One region of the Priestia sp. TRN 1309 genome, then DNA from elsewhere that is predicted to be linked to it. Evidence: riboswitches for the same ligand, from Rfam matches in the RefSeq annotation. Region 1 holds a riboswitch; each other region holds the start of a gene.
What was found. A riboswitch is a leader RNA that binds a small molecule or an ion and turns the genes downstream of it on or off. The one in region 1 is predicted to bind cobalamin.

Region 1 (3,595 bases):
AGCGCGCTCATAAAGGATGATAAAATAATCCCCGCTAAGATGATGGTTTCATTGGCCAAATTGCCGCTTGCGAGTTTCGTAATACCAAAAACTAAAAGAAGAGTAATAAAACCAGATACGATGCCGACTACAGGCAGCGTGAAGATAGACAAACCAAAAATACTCCAGTGAAAATAAATTGCCATGACAGAGCCAAGGGTTGCACCTGAGGAAACTCCGATCGTGTAAGGATCCGCAAGAGAGTTTCTTAATAGCCCTTGAAAGGCAGCCCCTGCTATTGAAAGCGAAGCTCCTACTAAAAATGCCACCAGTACTCTTGGAAAACGAATTTGCCAAATGATTAAATCCATGTTTTCCGGACCGTGATATAAGGATAGTCCGGTAAGGTGGCCAATAATAATTTTGATTGTATCTCCTACGGTTAACGAAACTGTACCAATAAATACTCCCATAATCACCGAAGTACATACAATAAATAAACTGACTATGTATAAAATAGATGCTTTGTTTAAAAAAATACGTTTAAAAATCAATACTTTCAGCTCCTCTAGGAAACGAGGCGTGATGTTTTACATTACATTAACCATTCATTTTCCTGTCCATAAACCATGTTTCCATCCTACATAGTATTGGAAACAATCATCTTTTATTTGTTACGAGTGCTAGACTGTTGAACTAGGCAACGTAGAATAGCGTACTAAAGTTCTCGGTGAAAAAACAAGCGAAAACCTCTACAAGCTACACTTTTTGTGCTTGCTCCGGGCTTTTATAGTTGTCTATTAAATGATACAGCTTTTCCATATCTATAGCTTCTCTCACATATGCTGCTGCTTTTGAAAAAGACTCCTCTTTTTGCAGGCGACTGTTGAATGTATCCGTAATAGGCGGCAATTTTTTATGTTTACGAATTTGATTAAGCAAAGCTCTGCGCAAAGCATCGTTATGAAACACATCATGAACATACGTGCCAATGATGTTGTCTTTAACCGTTCCTTCTTTTTGATCATCTACCACCGCAAAGGCTTTCGTCATGCTTTTAGAAACCGTCTTTCCCATATGAATTTCATAGCCTTCAATCGAAACCTTCTCACTCTCTAACTGAACATATCCAGAAACTCTTTCTGTTTTTTTGCTGGTTGTCATAACGGTTTCCACTGGAAGCAAACCCAGCCCTTTAATAGATTCAATCCGGGACTCTACTGCATCGGGGTCCGTAATTGTCTCGCCTAACATTTGATATCCCCCGCAGATGCCAATAACGTGAGCGTTCGTTGCGTTCAAGACTTGATTAATGGCTAGAGCCAGGCCGCTTTCTTGTAAAAACTGCGCATCTTCAATCGTATTTTTGCTTCCTGGTAAAACAATTAAATCAGGCGTACCTAGTTGTGATGGCTTGGTTACAAGTCTCACATGACAGTCTTCTTCTAAGCTTAGAGGATCAATGTCTGTAAAATTTGAGATGCGAGGATACGAGATAACCGCAATATCGATTTCTTTTAACGGATTCACAAGCGTTGAGTAATTTCTGAGTGATAGCGAATCTTCAGCGTCAAGTTCCACGTCGTGCATATAAGGAATCACTCCTAGTACCGGAACTCCCGTGTATTCTTCAAACCACTTCAACCCCGGTTTTAAAAGCTCTAAGTCTCCTCGGAATTTATTGATTAACACTCCAATTACTCTAGGTTTATGTTCATCTGGAAGCAATTGAAGAGTACCCACCAGACTCGCAAAAACCCCTCCTTTATCAATGTCTCCTACTAACACAACAGGGGCTTGGGCTATCTTTGCTACGCGCATATTTACCAGTTCCCGATCGTTCAAATTCACTTCAGCAGGACTTCCAGCACCTTCAATCACAATTCGATCATAATGATTGGCAAGCTCTTTATAAGACTCCGTGATAACGTTCAAACCTTCATTAAAAAATTCTTGCCGATACTGAAAAGCAAACATATTACGAAGCGGCTTTCCATGAACGACAATTTGAGATTCATGATCACGAGTTGGTTTAATTAAAATAGGATTCATATTGGTTGTTGCTTCTACTCCAGCCGCTTCAGCTTGAATTCCTTGCGCTCTTCCAATTTCTTTTCCATCCATTGTAATGTATGAATTAAGCGCCATATTTTGCGATTTAAACGGTGCAGTTTGATAGCCGTCTTCTTTAAAAATACGGCAAAACGCTGTAGCAATCATGCTCTTTCCAGCGTCTGAGTGCGTTCCTTGAATCATAAGAGGTTTTCCTTTTTTCACTTTTTCCACTCCCTATCACATAAAAAAACCTTAACTGTAAAAGTCAAGGTTTGGTCATGCGCTCATTAACACATTGTCTTGACTTATTTCTCCCACCGAAAAATAAGGGGTTTTTAAAAGCAGGTCTCCTGGCTTATGCTTCATTTTACTTCTGCATCCTTCCTAGTTTGACTAGTGGGTCTTTGCAGGTTCATCCACATTTACAGTAGCGGGGGCTGCACCGGATTTACACCGATTTCCCTATTATCCTCCTTAGAGGCACTTTTAAAATCATTTATTCTTTATTGTAACGAATTTTATAACCATTCACAATAACGATTTTCTTCTATTATTATATATTACTGTGTTTATACTTATTTGGGTCTCGTATGCTATAATAACAATTATTTTCCAAACATCTTATGAAATAGCTAGGAAGGTGCTCGTAGTTGAAGAAAAAAATCATTTATATCTTTATTAGTTTGCTTGTTCTTTACATAGCAATCATGTCTTTTTGTATGTATCAAACCGCTCATCAGCCTGTTCCGCAAAAAGCAGATTATGTGCTCATTTTAGGTTCGAAAGTAGACGGAGATCAAATGTCTCCTAGTTTAAAAGAACGAGCAAAAACGGCTTTATCTTATTTAAAGACTCATAAACAAACAAAAGTTATCGTAACGGGTGGAAAAGGATCCGATGAAGAAATTTCTGAAGCAGAAGCAGCCTATCGTTTTCTACGAAAAGAAGGAATTAAAAAGAATCGAATGATAAAAGAGGATCAGTCAACTTCTACTTTTGAGAATTTCACTTTCACTAAAAAGAAAGTTGATATTCAACACAAAAAAGTCGTGCTTGTTAGCAGTGATTTTCATTTATTTCGCGCCTCTATTATTGCCAAGCGTCAAGGTTTTGACGTTTATCCTTTAGGTGCAAAGACACCAAATTCAATTAAACTTCAATCCTACTTTCGTGAGTATGCTGCTATCTTAAAAACGTGGCTGTTTGATAAATAAATAGAGTACACCCCTATACAAACGAAAAACACGGCATGAATTCATGCCGTGTTTTTTATTAATCATCCGTATCGATAACTGCTTTTGGCAAACCCGTGTATTTCGCCCAGTAGAAAATACCGATTGAAACAAGAGCAATTAAAATTAAGTCAAGCGGGTTGCTTAGCACACCTTGTCCTCCACCAAATGAGCCTAGGTAAGAGATAACAAGCATAATAATATAATAAGCAACTAGCCACCAAGCAGATTTAAGCTGCTGTGCAAATTTTACAACGTCAGTTGGTACGTATTTCTTAAATGCTACGTAGATAACAACCATTAGAAGCTGTGATCCTAGAAGCCAAGAA
Region 2 (3,595 bases), on a different contig from region 1:
GCTTGAAGTACCGGCAAATCATTTAACTCAATAACATTATCAAGCATGCGTACTTGAATTGGAATTAAACGTTCAAGTACATCTTCAGTTACGGCTCTCGCTAAGTTAATAGAAGAAAGATTACATACAACAAAATCGCCCGGATTCTTTGTAATAATAATTTTTCCGTCTTCCGTAATTTCCTCTGTTACGACCGTTGTACTTTGGTTTTGCGTGATTTCTGTACATAAGTTACTGCAGTAAATCATGCCCGCGTGTCGGTTTTGATTAGCTCGGTTAACCGTATCACGATAGAACATATAAGGAGTTCCGGTTTCAAGCTGCGAAAGCATAATGCGCTTGAAGATCTCAATAGCAGGCACTGTTTCTCTTGAAAGCTGTTCATTGTTTACACACTCAGCGTAACGAGTGCGGAACGAACCGCTGCCTTCTTCTTCATCATAAAAATCTTCTAACGAGTAGCCCATCAGCGTACGAACTTCGTGAGGATCGAATAAGTGCCAGTCTTCACGTGCTTCTACTTTTTCCATAAACAAATCTGGCAAACATACGCCAGTGAATAAATCATGCGTGCGCTGGCGTTCATCACCATTGTTCAAACGCGCGTCTAAGAATGAAAAAATGTCTTTATGCCAAACGTCTAAATATACGGCAATAGCTCCTTGTCGTTGACCTAGCTGATCGACACTTACAGCCGTATTATTTAGCTGTTTCATCCATGGAATTGTTCCTGATGATACGCCTTTAAAACCTTTTATATCACTTCCTCGGCTTCTAATATGACCGAGGTAGACACCAATTCCGCCTCCATTTTTACTAAGCGTGGCCAAATCTGTATTGCTATCATAAATACCGCGTAAGCTGTCATCAATCGTATCAATAAAGCAGCTAGATAGCTGTCCGTAGCTCTTTCCTGCGTTTGAGAGTGTTGGTGTGGCAACCGTCATATATAGACTAGAAAGCGCCCAGTACGCTTCTTTTACTAATGCTGTTCGATTTTCTTTCTTTTCTTGAGACATCAGCGTCATAGCAATGATAAGAAAACGTTCTTGCGGTAATTCGTATACACGCTTATCATGTGATGTCGCTAAATAGCGATCTGCTAATGTCAGCAATCCAATGTATGTAAATAAACGATCGCGTTCAGGAATAATGACTGAAGCAATTTCATTAATTTCTTCTTCTGTATATGTTTTTAATAGCTGTTTATTATAAATGCCGATTTTTGTTAGTTCTTGAATAAGCTGATAAAACGAACCGTACTTCTCTTTTTTATCATAACCTCGGTTGTCCGCTGCTTTTCGATATAGTTCGTTTAAGTAGACGTCTGCCGCCACGTACGTCCAATCTGGTTCTTCCATTGAAATACGCTCTAGGGCTGCCAAAATTAGTACGTTTGCAACCTTTTCGTCCGTCATATTTTCCTTTACTGTAACAGTTTGAATAACCTTTTCCTCATACAAAGAAAAATCAAGTTGCGTAAATTCTTTTTTTAAACGTTCAATATATGCAGTTAATTCATGTAGAATTGTAGGCTTTAATGTATTCACCATAAATATGGCTCCTCTCTTCACTTCAAAATAAAAAATCGCTCACCGTACCTCGGTGAGCGAATAGAACGAAGATAGAAGAAGACACTAAGTCTTTTCTCAATCCTCGCTCTACCCTCTCACCTCCCGAAGAAGATAAAACGACATAAAAAAGGCAGGTCTCCTGACTTATGCTTCTTTTTACTTTAAGGCCTTCCCATGATGTTTACTCACAGTGGATCTCCTTATTTCATCAGCATTCACAGTTGCGGGGACAGCTTTGGATTTTCACCAAATTCCCTTTTAAGTCTTTTTATCAGACACCTTTTTCACTGGAAAACACAAAATATAGTATTTTATTATTGTTTAACAAACAACATATTGTGTTATGTTATAAACACATTATATAGGACAACTTAGAAAACTATCAACCTATTTTCAAAAATAATTTTGTTTTTTACGATAAAATCCTTCGACTTTTTTCATCAAACTACTCCATCATAACATGTTTTGACACGCTTGATGGAACAATGTGCTCTTTTTAAAAAATTTGTCCTATTTTTCTACTAAACATTGCCAACATCAATAAAAAAACCGTTTTTCATAAAAAACGGTTTTTAATTATTTGTATTCTTTTTCAAATGCTGTGATTGTTTTGATAAACTTTTTATCAATATCGTATCCGATCCCCGGTTTTTCCTTCACCTTTATTACTCCGGCTTCTACCTCTACTTCGGGCTTAATAATATCTTTTTCCCAATAGCGAGACGACGCAGAAATGTCACCTGGTATCGTGAAAGAAGGCAGTGTGGCAAGGGCGATGTTATGAGCTCGTGAAATCCCGGCTTCTAACATTCCGCCAACCCAAAGCCTTACACCATGTAGGGCGCATAAATCATGAATTTTTTTTGCTACAGACATTCCGCCAACTCGACCGATTTTCACATTGATAATCTTGCAGCTTTTTTGTTCGATTGCATGACGTGCATCTTCATAGCTCACAATACTTTCATCTAAGCAAATCGGCGTCTTCATTTGCTTTTGTAATAATCGATGATCAAGGATATCATCCGAACTTAACGGCTGTTCGATCATCATTAAATTCAATTCATCTAGTTTTTTCAATGAATCACTATCGCTTAACGTATAGGCTGAATTGGCATCAGCCATAAGAGGAATGCTTGGAAATTCATCTCGAATTTGTTTCAGTAGCTCATAGTCAGCGCCTGGCTTAATTTTCACTTTAAAGCGCTTATAACCATCTTTCATATAAGTCTTTATTTGTTCTTTCATGATGGAAATATCATTTAAGCCAACTACCACTCCAGCTTCTACAGCAGGCCTTATTCCGCCAATTACTTCAGCTAAGGGCTTATTTTGGCGCTTTGCATACAAATCCCATACAGCACAGTCCAAAGCTGCTTTAGCCATGTTGTTCCGCTTTAGAGGTTTGAATAACTTTTGAACATCCTCTGGTTTTTGAAGCTGCTGGTGAAGAAGCGAAGGAATTAAAAAATCGTCTAACATATGAAAACATGTCTGAATCGTTTCTTCCGTATACCAAGGAGATGAAAAAGCAACGACTTCTCCCCATCCTGTAAATCCTTTTTCATCTTCTACTTCAAGCAAAATCAATTCTCGATCCTGGACCGTACCATAGCTTGTTGAAAAAGGAGAAAGAAGCTTCATGTCAATTTTATAAAGATGTACTTTTTTGATAATCATCGATTAAATTCCTTTCTGTATGAACGATGATAGCTTCCGGCGTATGATTTTATTAGAGGCCGTTCGCGGCAGCTCCTCTACTCGAACGAAATACTTTGGAAGTTTGTACTTTGCTAAAAATTGTTGAATGTGTAAAGATAACTCTTCATCTGAAACGTCTTCGTTTATAACAATGCATGCTGCAGGAACTTGTCCCCATTTTCCATCGGCTACTCCCGTTACACCGGCCTCTTTAACAGCGGGATGCTTCAACAAAACATTTTCAATTTCAGCTGGATATACATTTTCTCCACCTGAAATAATAAGGTCCGAGCGTCTGTCTAATACATATAGAAAGCCTT
Region 3 (3,595 bases), on a different contig from region 1:
GCTTCCAATTGTTGTCGTTGGAAGAAGCGGCAGTTGAAACGCTTCTTGCTGAACGCGTTGACGTACGTCAAACGACGCTTGGCGCTGTGCTTTATAGCTGTGCAGCTGCTTCAGCTCTTTTTGCACGTCTTGATGGTTTCGAAAAGATGATCCATTTAATGCTTGAATCGCCTGTTTACTTTCACTTATTTCTTTTTCTATTGCTTCTTTTCCTTGCTGCACCGCTTTTGTTAAAAGCGTGATTTCCTTTAGCTTTTCATCTGCAAAAGACAGCGCGTTTTTTAGAATTGGCTCAATGGTTTTTTCGCTTTTCACCGTGACAGGAACATGTAATAAACTTGATGAAGGCTGCAGAATCAAACGGTCTTTTGATACGGCTTCTTCAATTTCACTGATTGTTAAAAGCTGTTCGTCCAAGTTTTCACGCCAAATGTTTCGTCCGTCAATCACTCCTGCTGCCAGCACTTTATCAGTTGGAAACCCATATTTATTAAGCGCCGTGAGATTTTCGCCTCGGTCATGTACAAAATCCAATCCAATTCCGTGAACAGGAAGAGCAACTACTTCTTTATAGTAATCTACGCTGTCAAAATACGTCTGCAAAATGACTTTTACATTCGGTGCCGCTTTTTTCAAAGCTTCATAGACTTCTTTATACAGTGCCAGGTCTTCTTTTGATAGCGTTGTAGCTAAAACCGGCTCATCTATTTGTACCCACTCCACGCCTTCTGCCTGCAGCTCCGCTAAGATTGTTGCATAAAGAGGAACAAATTGTTCAACTACTTTTTTAAACTCACTTTTTTTATATCCTTTTGACAGCTTCACAAATGTTACTGGACCTAAAATAACGGGTTTGCCTTTGATATTCAGCTTTTGTTTTGCTTCTTTGTAAAATTGAAGCGGGCGATTTTCTACAAGTGCTGGCGTACATTCCTCAAGCTCGGGTACAATGTAGTGATAATTTGTGTTAAACCATTTTGTCATCGTAGAGGCTACCGCACCTTTTGTTCCTCGGGCGATGTCAAAATACGTTTCAAGGGATACCGGGCCTCCGCTATATTCAAAGCGCTTTGGCACCAAACCAAACATAGCGGCTGTATCTAACACGTGATCGTATAAGCTAAAATCGCCGACTGGAATTAATTCAATTCCTGCGTCACGCTGTTTTTTCAGATGCCCAAGACGAAGAGCTTCAATTTCCTGAAGAAAGATATCTTTCTCTAGCTTTCCTGCCCAAAACTGCTCAAGCGCTTTTTTCCATTCTCGTTTTTCACCAATTCTTGGATAACCTACATTTGAACTTTTTACACTGCTCATTTTTTCCACTCCCTATATATTTTTTTATCGCTAAACTAAAAAATCTCCCTTTTCGAAATGAAAAGAGAGATGATACGCATACTTAACTAAAGTTGAGATAGCCTGTTTTTCTCAACACGTATTCCTCACTCCTCTCTATATCCCGTAGAGCTTAAGTGCATACAACAGGCAGGTCTCCTGACTTAGGTTCATCGCTTCCTATCCCTTCCCATTTCAACATGAAACAGTGGTTAATAAGTTGCTCCCCATTACAGTGGCGGGACCGCGCCGGCTTTTCACCGGTCTTCCCTTTTAAGCTGCGTACATTCGTTACACAGCACCTGATGCATTTCTATGAAATTGTTCATTCAAAACATATTCACATAAAATAAAAAGCCTCTCTATCATGAATAGAGAGGCATAGTATCTATGAAATCCTCTCTTATTTTTCAAAGCTGTACGCTTTGCAGGATGTAGCACCTTTTTAACAAGATTGTTAAATGGTTGCCGGGCTTCACAGGGCCAGTCCCTCCGCCTCTCTCAATAAGAGTTTTAATTGTTTATAATATTTTGAATGTAGAGTCATCTTAACACCTTACATTTATGTTGTCAAAAGAAATTTCAAAAAAATTAGTTTTCAGGAGGCGTTGACGCTAATTTTTGCCTTAATAATTTGTAATCATCTTTTCGATGTGTTTCGATCAAGTCTTTTGCTCCTTGATGATACCCTGAAGAATAGATGTACTCTACCGCCGTTTCGATAAGCATTCTCTTTTCTTCCGCACATTCTCGGTCCATTAGGGGGAACAGTCTACCTAAAAGGTCATTTAAATCTTCCTTAATAAAACGATTGAGTCCTTCTTGCATCTTTTCGTTTGCCATGATAGCTCCTCCATTTGCTGTGTATGTTTTAAGCCTCTATAAACACGCATTTCACTGTGAATGTTAAGATAAAGTTAAGTCATTAAACAGTATATCAAGTGAATATTTTTCTTCAATTACATATGTAATACAAATATATGACAAATATAGAGAATATATCATCATTCACTATCTATTATAACGCTTGACTGGGCCTTCTGCTACAAGGTTTCGTACGGTTTTCCAAAAGAGGTTGAGACATAACCAAGTGAATCCAATCTAAAGGCAAATGGGATACATGAGCTGAATCGCTTGTGACACCGCAGTTGATTTCCGTACAAGACTTCGCTTTCCGCGGGCGGTCACTGAGCCTCCTCGTCGCATAAGCTCCTGTGGGGTCTCACGTGTTCCGCTTTTCCCGCAGGAGTCTTCGTCTTGTGCTCCAATCACCTGCTAGAAAGACCTATACACATGAAATCTACGTTTACCCTAATAAAAAAATGAACCACTAATCAAGATGCTTGATTAGTGGTTCATTTTTCATTTCGCCTAAAACCCTTTTTTCCCAGCCTCTTTTTTTTGAACCTAGCTTTCTACTTTCTTGTTTTTACAAACAACTTCTTCGAGGTCGTCCAAAATCCTTCCAAAGAAGAGGTCCTAAAATGTCGTACCGGCTAACAAAAAACTCCGTAAAATTATAATTATTTAAAATTAAAGGCGGTTCAAAATCAAGGGGTGCACCCGCGCCTCCTGATAATACAAAATCAGTACCTCTTCCAAGCGTAAACGACCCGTTTCTGTTTTTTCTAATAAACTGCTCGTCATACGCATGCACGTGGCTGACTAACACTTTTTTCACGCGATGTTCTTGAATTAAATCAAAAAATTCTTGACTTTGAGGAGTCGTTACAGGAAAACCTCCCAGGTCTGACCACCGGCCAATATTTGGCTGCGCATGCATGGCTACAACGGTATTACGAGGAGCATCCTCTAGCTGCTGCTCTAAATAATTCAGCTCTCTATCTGTAAATCCATATATTTTATTCTTGGGACTGATGATATTATTTAATGCGATGCACCGGAAGTTAAAGACAGGAATATCAATGACCCAGTGCACTTTTCCGATAGTGGCTCTGAAGTTTTCGAGGTTGCTTTCTTCAAGGTTTAATTCATCATGATTCCCTACGCATACAAACACGGGAATGTTTGGTGCTATTTTTTCGACAACTTTAACAAAGTGCTCCAAATACCTCTTTTCTCCTGTATACACGGTGTCTCCCCCATGAATAATAAACAGCGGATTCAATTCCACCGCCTTTTTTAACACAAGCTCAAATTCACCGCTCATCGTGTAACAATTATCGTTTGGTCCGTCACCTCTACTGTCGCCCATAAAAACAAAGTTGAATGGATCTCTCGGATTTAATTGTTTAATTCT
Region 4 (3,595 bases), 370 kb from region 1:
GTAGACAATGCCGATATCTTCTTGAACAGCACCGTAACAGGCCATACCGCATCCATTAATACCAAGCTTCAGCTCTTTTGGCATGTCCATTCCACCGAGACGCTTTTGTAATTGTTCCGTATGCGGGATGGCGTCACTTTTTTCTCCATCACAAAAATCACACGCTTTAATTGTAAACACGTCTCCGACTGGAGATAGTAAAAAGGAAGCTGATTGGAGCTTTTTAATAATCACATCTGGCTGAGCCGTTGGAATTTGCAGTTTGATTTGATGGTCAGGCGTATACTCCATCGTACCTTTTTCACCAACAACTTCTGCTAGTGTTGTCATTTGAACGGGCGTAAACTTCTTATTTGCAAGCCCTGGACTAACTGCCACTTCAAAAATAGACTCAATTGGCTGGTGTACGACCGGTGAAGTAGTTTCACCTAAAATTGCTTGAAGCGCTTCTTCTGCCAGAGCTCGTGAAGCTGCTTTTTCTTCTTTTGTGTTCTGAACATCTTCAATAGCTGAAGCCGTTTGCTTTACAGTCTCCTCTTGATCAAGAGCCCATGGTTCTGCTTCTTTTCGAAGTCGCTGATGCGGTCTTAGCGGCTGCTCTGTTTGGTTGAGGGTATATTTACGCTGATACCCGCGCGGTGTAATCATTAAGTCATCGTAAAAGAACGTAGATGAATTTCCGACAACAACGGTAGTCAGCATGCCTATTTCATGATTTAACATGTCTTTTAAATTGGTCATTACCACTTCTTCACGGTCACGATAAGCGCTTTTCACAAGACCAACAGGCGTATCGGGGGAACGGTATTTTAATAAAATCCTTTGCGCTTCCACAATTTGTCTTGTGCGTCTTCCGCTTTTCGGATTATAAAAAGCTACTACAAAATCTGCTTGTGCAGCTGCTTCGATTCGTTTTTCGATTAACTCCCAAGGCGTAAGGTGGTCACTTAAACTAATCGTACAGGCATCATGCATCACGGGCGCCCCAAGGAGGGATGCGCATGAATTAATAGCCGAAATGCCAGGAATCACTTCCAGCTCTACGCCCGTTTCTTTTTTCCATCCTTTTTCAATCAACACTTCATACACAAGGCCGGCCATTCCGTATACTCCTGCATCTCCGCTTGAAATGACCGCCACGGTTTTTCCCGCTTCAGCTTGCTTTACGGCTTCTTGTGCACGGCTTACTTCTTCGGTCATTCCTGTACTAATAATTTGCTGATTCGTTAATAGTCCTTGAATTAATTCCACATAGGTTTTATAACCAATGATCATATCACTTTCTTGAATGGCTTCTCTTGCTCGCTGTGTAATATGTTCAAAGCTTCCTGGGCCGAATCCAATAACTAACAGTTTACCTTTCATGCTAGCTCCTCCTTTATGCGTTACTTTTTACTTTGTCAATTCCTTCTATGGAGTCACTCTTTTCCGGAGAAACAAAACCGTTTTGATCATATTCATAAATAAGTGATTCCTTTATACTGCAGCCTCCTGCTAAATGTTCTTCAACAATTCGATGAGCTACGTTTTCAGTGACCTGCTTGTACCAATCTCCTGAAGGGTACACGATAGCTACAGGAGCATCTTTGCATCTTCCGTTACAGCGCGTACGGGTTGTGTGAACCGCTTCATCTAGATTCAGTTCAGTCACTTTATTTCGAATAGCTTGCGTGGCTTCTTCTCCACCTTTTCTCATACAGCTGCTTCCATTACAAATCAATACGTGATGTTTTGTTCCATTTAAGTTCCACGTCGTCACACTTATTCGCTCCTTTACTAAAAAAACGCCTCTATCAATGATAGAGGCGCAGAAAAATTCAAACTAAGTTTTTGCACTTCCACCTATATCCCGTAGGGTAAGCTTCGCATTAGAAAAAGGCTGGTTTCCTGACTTCGATTCATCACTTGATTGCGCCTTCCCGAATACAGTGGCATATGCAATCAGCTCCTCTTCACAGTGGCGGGTACCGCGCTGGCTTCACACCAGACTTCCCATTTAACGCAATGTGAACATTGCGCACCTTTTTTGCACGATATGTAGTTTTGTGCTACGAGAAAAACCCGCTTCGCTAATATGCGAGCGGGTAAAACGTCAGAATAAAAGTGTACACGAATGCCACTTTAAGCCAACGTTTCCCTTCCCGCTCCCCGGAGAAATAGAAACTTCACAATAAAGACAGGTCTCCTGACTTGTGTATCATTCTACTTGAGAACCTTCCCGTGATTTTTCCACAGTGGTTATACTCGTTCGTCCACACTTACAGTTGCGGGGGCAGTACTGGTCTTTCACCAGTTTCCCTATTAAGCCTTCTTGGCATCTTTACTGTTGCTGTTTGATATATATGAACCTTTTAAACTATCAGAATAATAGAAGTAACTACCATATCATAGCGTACATTTTTTTTTATTTCAACTCTATTCTTTTCGTAAGATACAAGAAGCTATAAAAAAACAAGAGCATAAAGTCAGCTCTTGTTTTTTCATTATATAGCTACTAATGTTAAATGAGGATCATTATAATACACGACTTCTGAAAGAACTTTACAGCCATTTGTTTTTGCAAAAGCTTCTCTCGCCTGCGTTTCAGTTTCAAATTCAAACATTTTCATTTCTTTTCCAGCATATACCGTCAGTACCCACATGAAAAGATTCGCCTCCGATTATTGTAGTGATCGCTATATCCACATTATGACGAAACCCTATCCTTTTGAAAACCCATTCTACAAAACTTGTCACAAGAAACTTTTAAAAATTTAAAAACATTTTAACTTCTGTAAATGAACAAAATGTACAAAAGGTTTAAGCCGTATTATACCTCTTTAAAAAAGGTGCTTTTTTTACCAACTGTTGCTTCACCAGTAAAAAAATATATAGTATTTATTAAAAAAAGAAGCCGGACAGCCGGCTTCTTTTTTAGGAAAGGAAAGTACAGACATCACAGTCCCGTCCTGCTCTTTGTTTTGCATAAAAATACACTAATTAAATATTCCTTTCTTAAAGCAGAACCATGTTCGATTGCACATAGTGGTAAAGAAGCTTGTACGTATGGTTTAATGAATCTTGATGCGTTCTCTCAAACGCATGAGAAGAATCAATTCCTGGACCAATTAAGCCGTGTACGATGTCATGCCCGGCACGAATAGCAGCAGAAGCATCTGATCCGTAAAACGGATAAATATCTAATTTGTACTGAATATCATGCTGCTTAGCTAGCTCCACCAAATGCTTTCTCAAACCGTAATGATATGGGCCGCTTGAATCTTTTACACAAATAGACACGGTGTATTCATCAGTAGATTGTCCATCTCCCATGGCACCCATATCAACCGCTAAGTATTCTACCGTTTGAGGCGTAATATTAGAATTTCCTCCGTATCCAATTTCTTCATTATTTGAAATAAGAAAGTGCGTAGTGTATGGCAGTTCGATCTGCTCTTCTTGAATTGTTTTCATGAGCTGAAGCAATAAAGCTACGCTTGCTTTATCATCGAGATGACGAGATTTAATAAAACCGCTTTTTGTTATTTCTACACGAGGATCAAACGAAACAAAGTCGCCGACTTCAATTCCAAGACTGCGAACATCTTCTGCGCTA

Region 2: another riboswitch for cobalamin. It lies ahead of ACRPLQ_RS24435 (ribonucleoside-diphosphate reductase subunit alpha); the one in region 1 lies ahead of ACRPLQ_RS07825 (cobyric acid synthase).
Region 3: another riboswitch for cobalamin. It lies ahead of metE (5-methyltetrahydropteroyltriglutamate--homocysteine S-methyltransferase); the one in region 1 lies ahead of ACRPLQ_RS07825 (cobyric acid synthase).
Region 4: another riboswitch for cobalamin. It lies ahead of ACRPLQ_RS09655 ((2Fe-2S) ferredoxin domain-containing protein); the one in region 1 lies ahead of ACRPLQ_RS07825 (cobyric acid synthase).

The regions. Positions count from the first base shown of each region.
Region 1 is NZ_JBOZGM010000002.1:96,728-100,322, reverse strand. It holds gene ACRPLQ_RS07830 (FecCD family ABC transporter permease) at 1-533, opposite strand, end outside; gene ACRPLQ_RS07825 (cobyric acid synthase) at 739-2,265, opposite strand; cobalamin riboswitch at 2,358-2,537, opposite strand; gene ACRPLQ_RS07820 (YdcF family protein) at 2,685-3,248, shown strand; gene ACRPLQ_RS07815 (APC family permease) at 3,307-3,595, opposite strand, start outside.
Region 2 is NZ_JBOZGM010000009.1:16,574-20,168, reverse strand. It holds gene ACRPLQ_RS24435 (ribonucleoside-diphosphate reductase subunit alpha) at 1-1,553, opposite strand, end outside; cobalamin riboswitch at 1,687-1,872, opposite strand; gene menC (o-succinylbenzoate synthase) at 2,151-3,254, opposite strand; gene ACRPLQ_RS24425 (o-succinylbenzoate--CoA ligase) at 3,258-3,595, opposite strand, start outside.
Region 3 is NZ_JBOZGM010000001.1:948,469-952,063, reverse strand. It holds gene metE (5-methyltetrahydropteroyltriglutamate--homocysteine S-methyltransferase) at 1-1,317, opposite strand, end outside; cobalamin riboswitch at 1,468-1,656, opposite strand; SAM riboswitch class I at 1,736-1,846, opposite strand; gene ACRPLQ_RS05020 (hypothetical protein) at 1,927-2,178, opposite strand; gene ACRPLQ_RS05015 (hypothetical protein) at 2,437-2,607, opposite strand; gene ACRPLQ_RS05010 (metallophosphoesterase family protein) at 2,765-3,595, opposite strand, start outside.
Region 4 is NZ_JBOZGM010000002.1:465,828-469,422, reverse strand. It holds gene cobJ (precorrin-3B C(17)-methyltransferase) at 1-1,365, opposite strand, end outside; gene ACRPLQ_RS09655 ((2Fe-2S) ferredoxin domain-containing protein) at 1,379-1,759, opposite strand; cobalamin riboswitch at 1,861-2,040, opposite strand; cobalamin riboswitch at 2,159-2,337, opposite strand; gene ACRPLQ_RS09650 (hypothetical protein) at 2,484-2,642, opposite strand; gene ACRPLQ_RS09645 (M42 family metallopeptidase) at 2,995-3,595, opposite strand, start outside.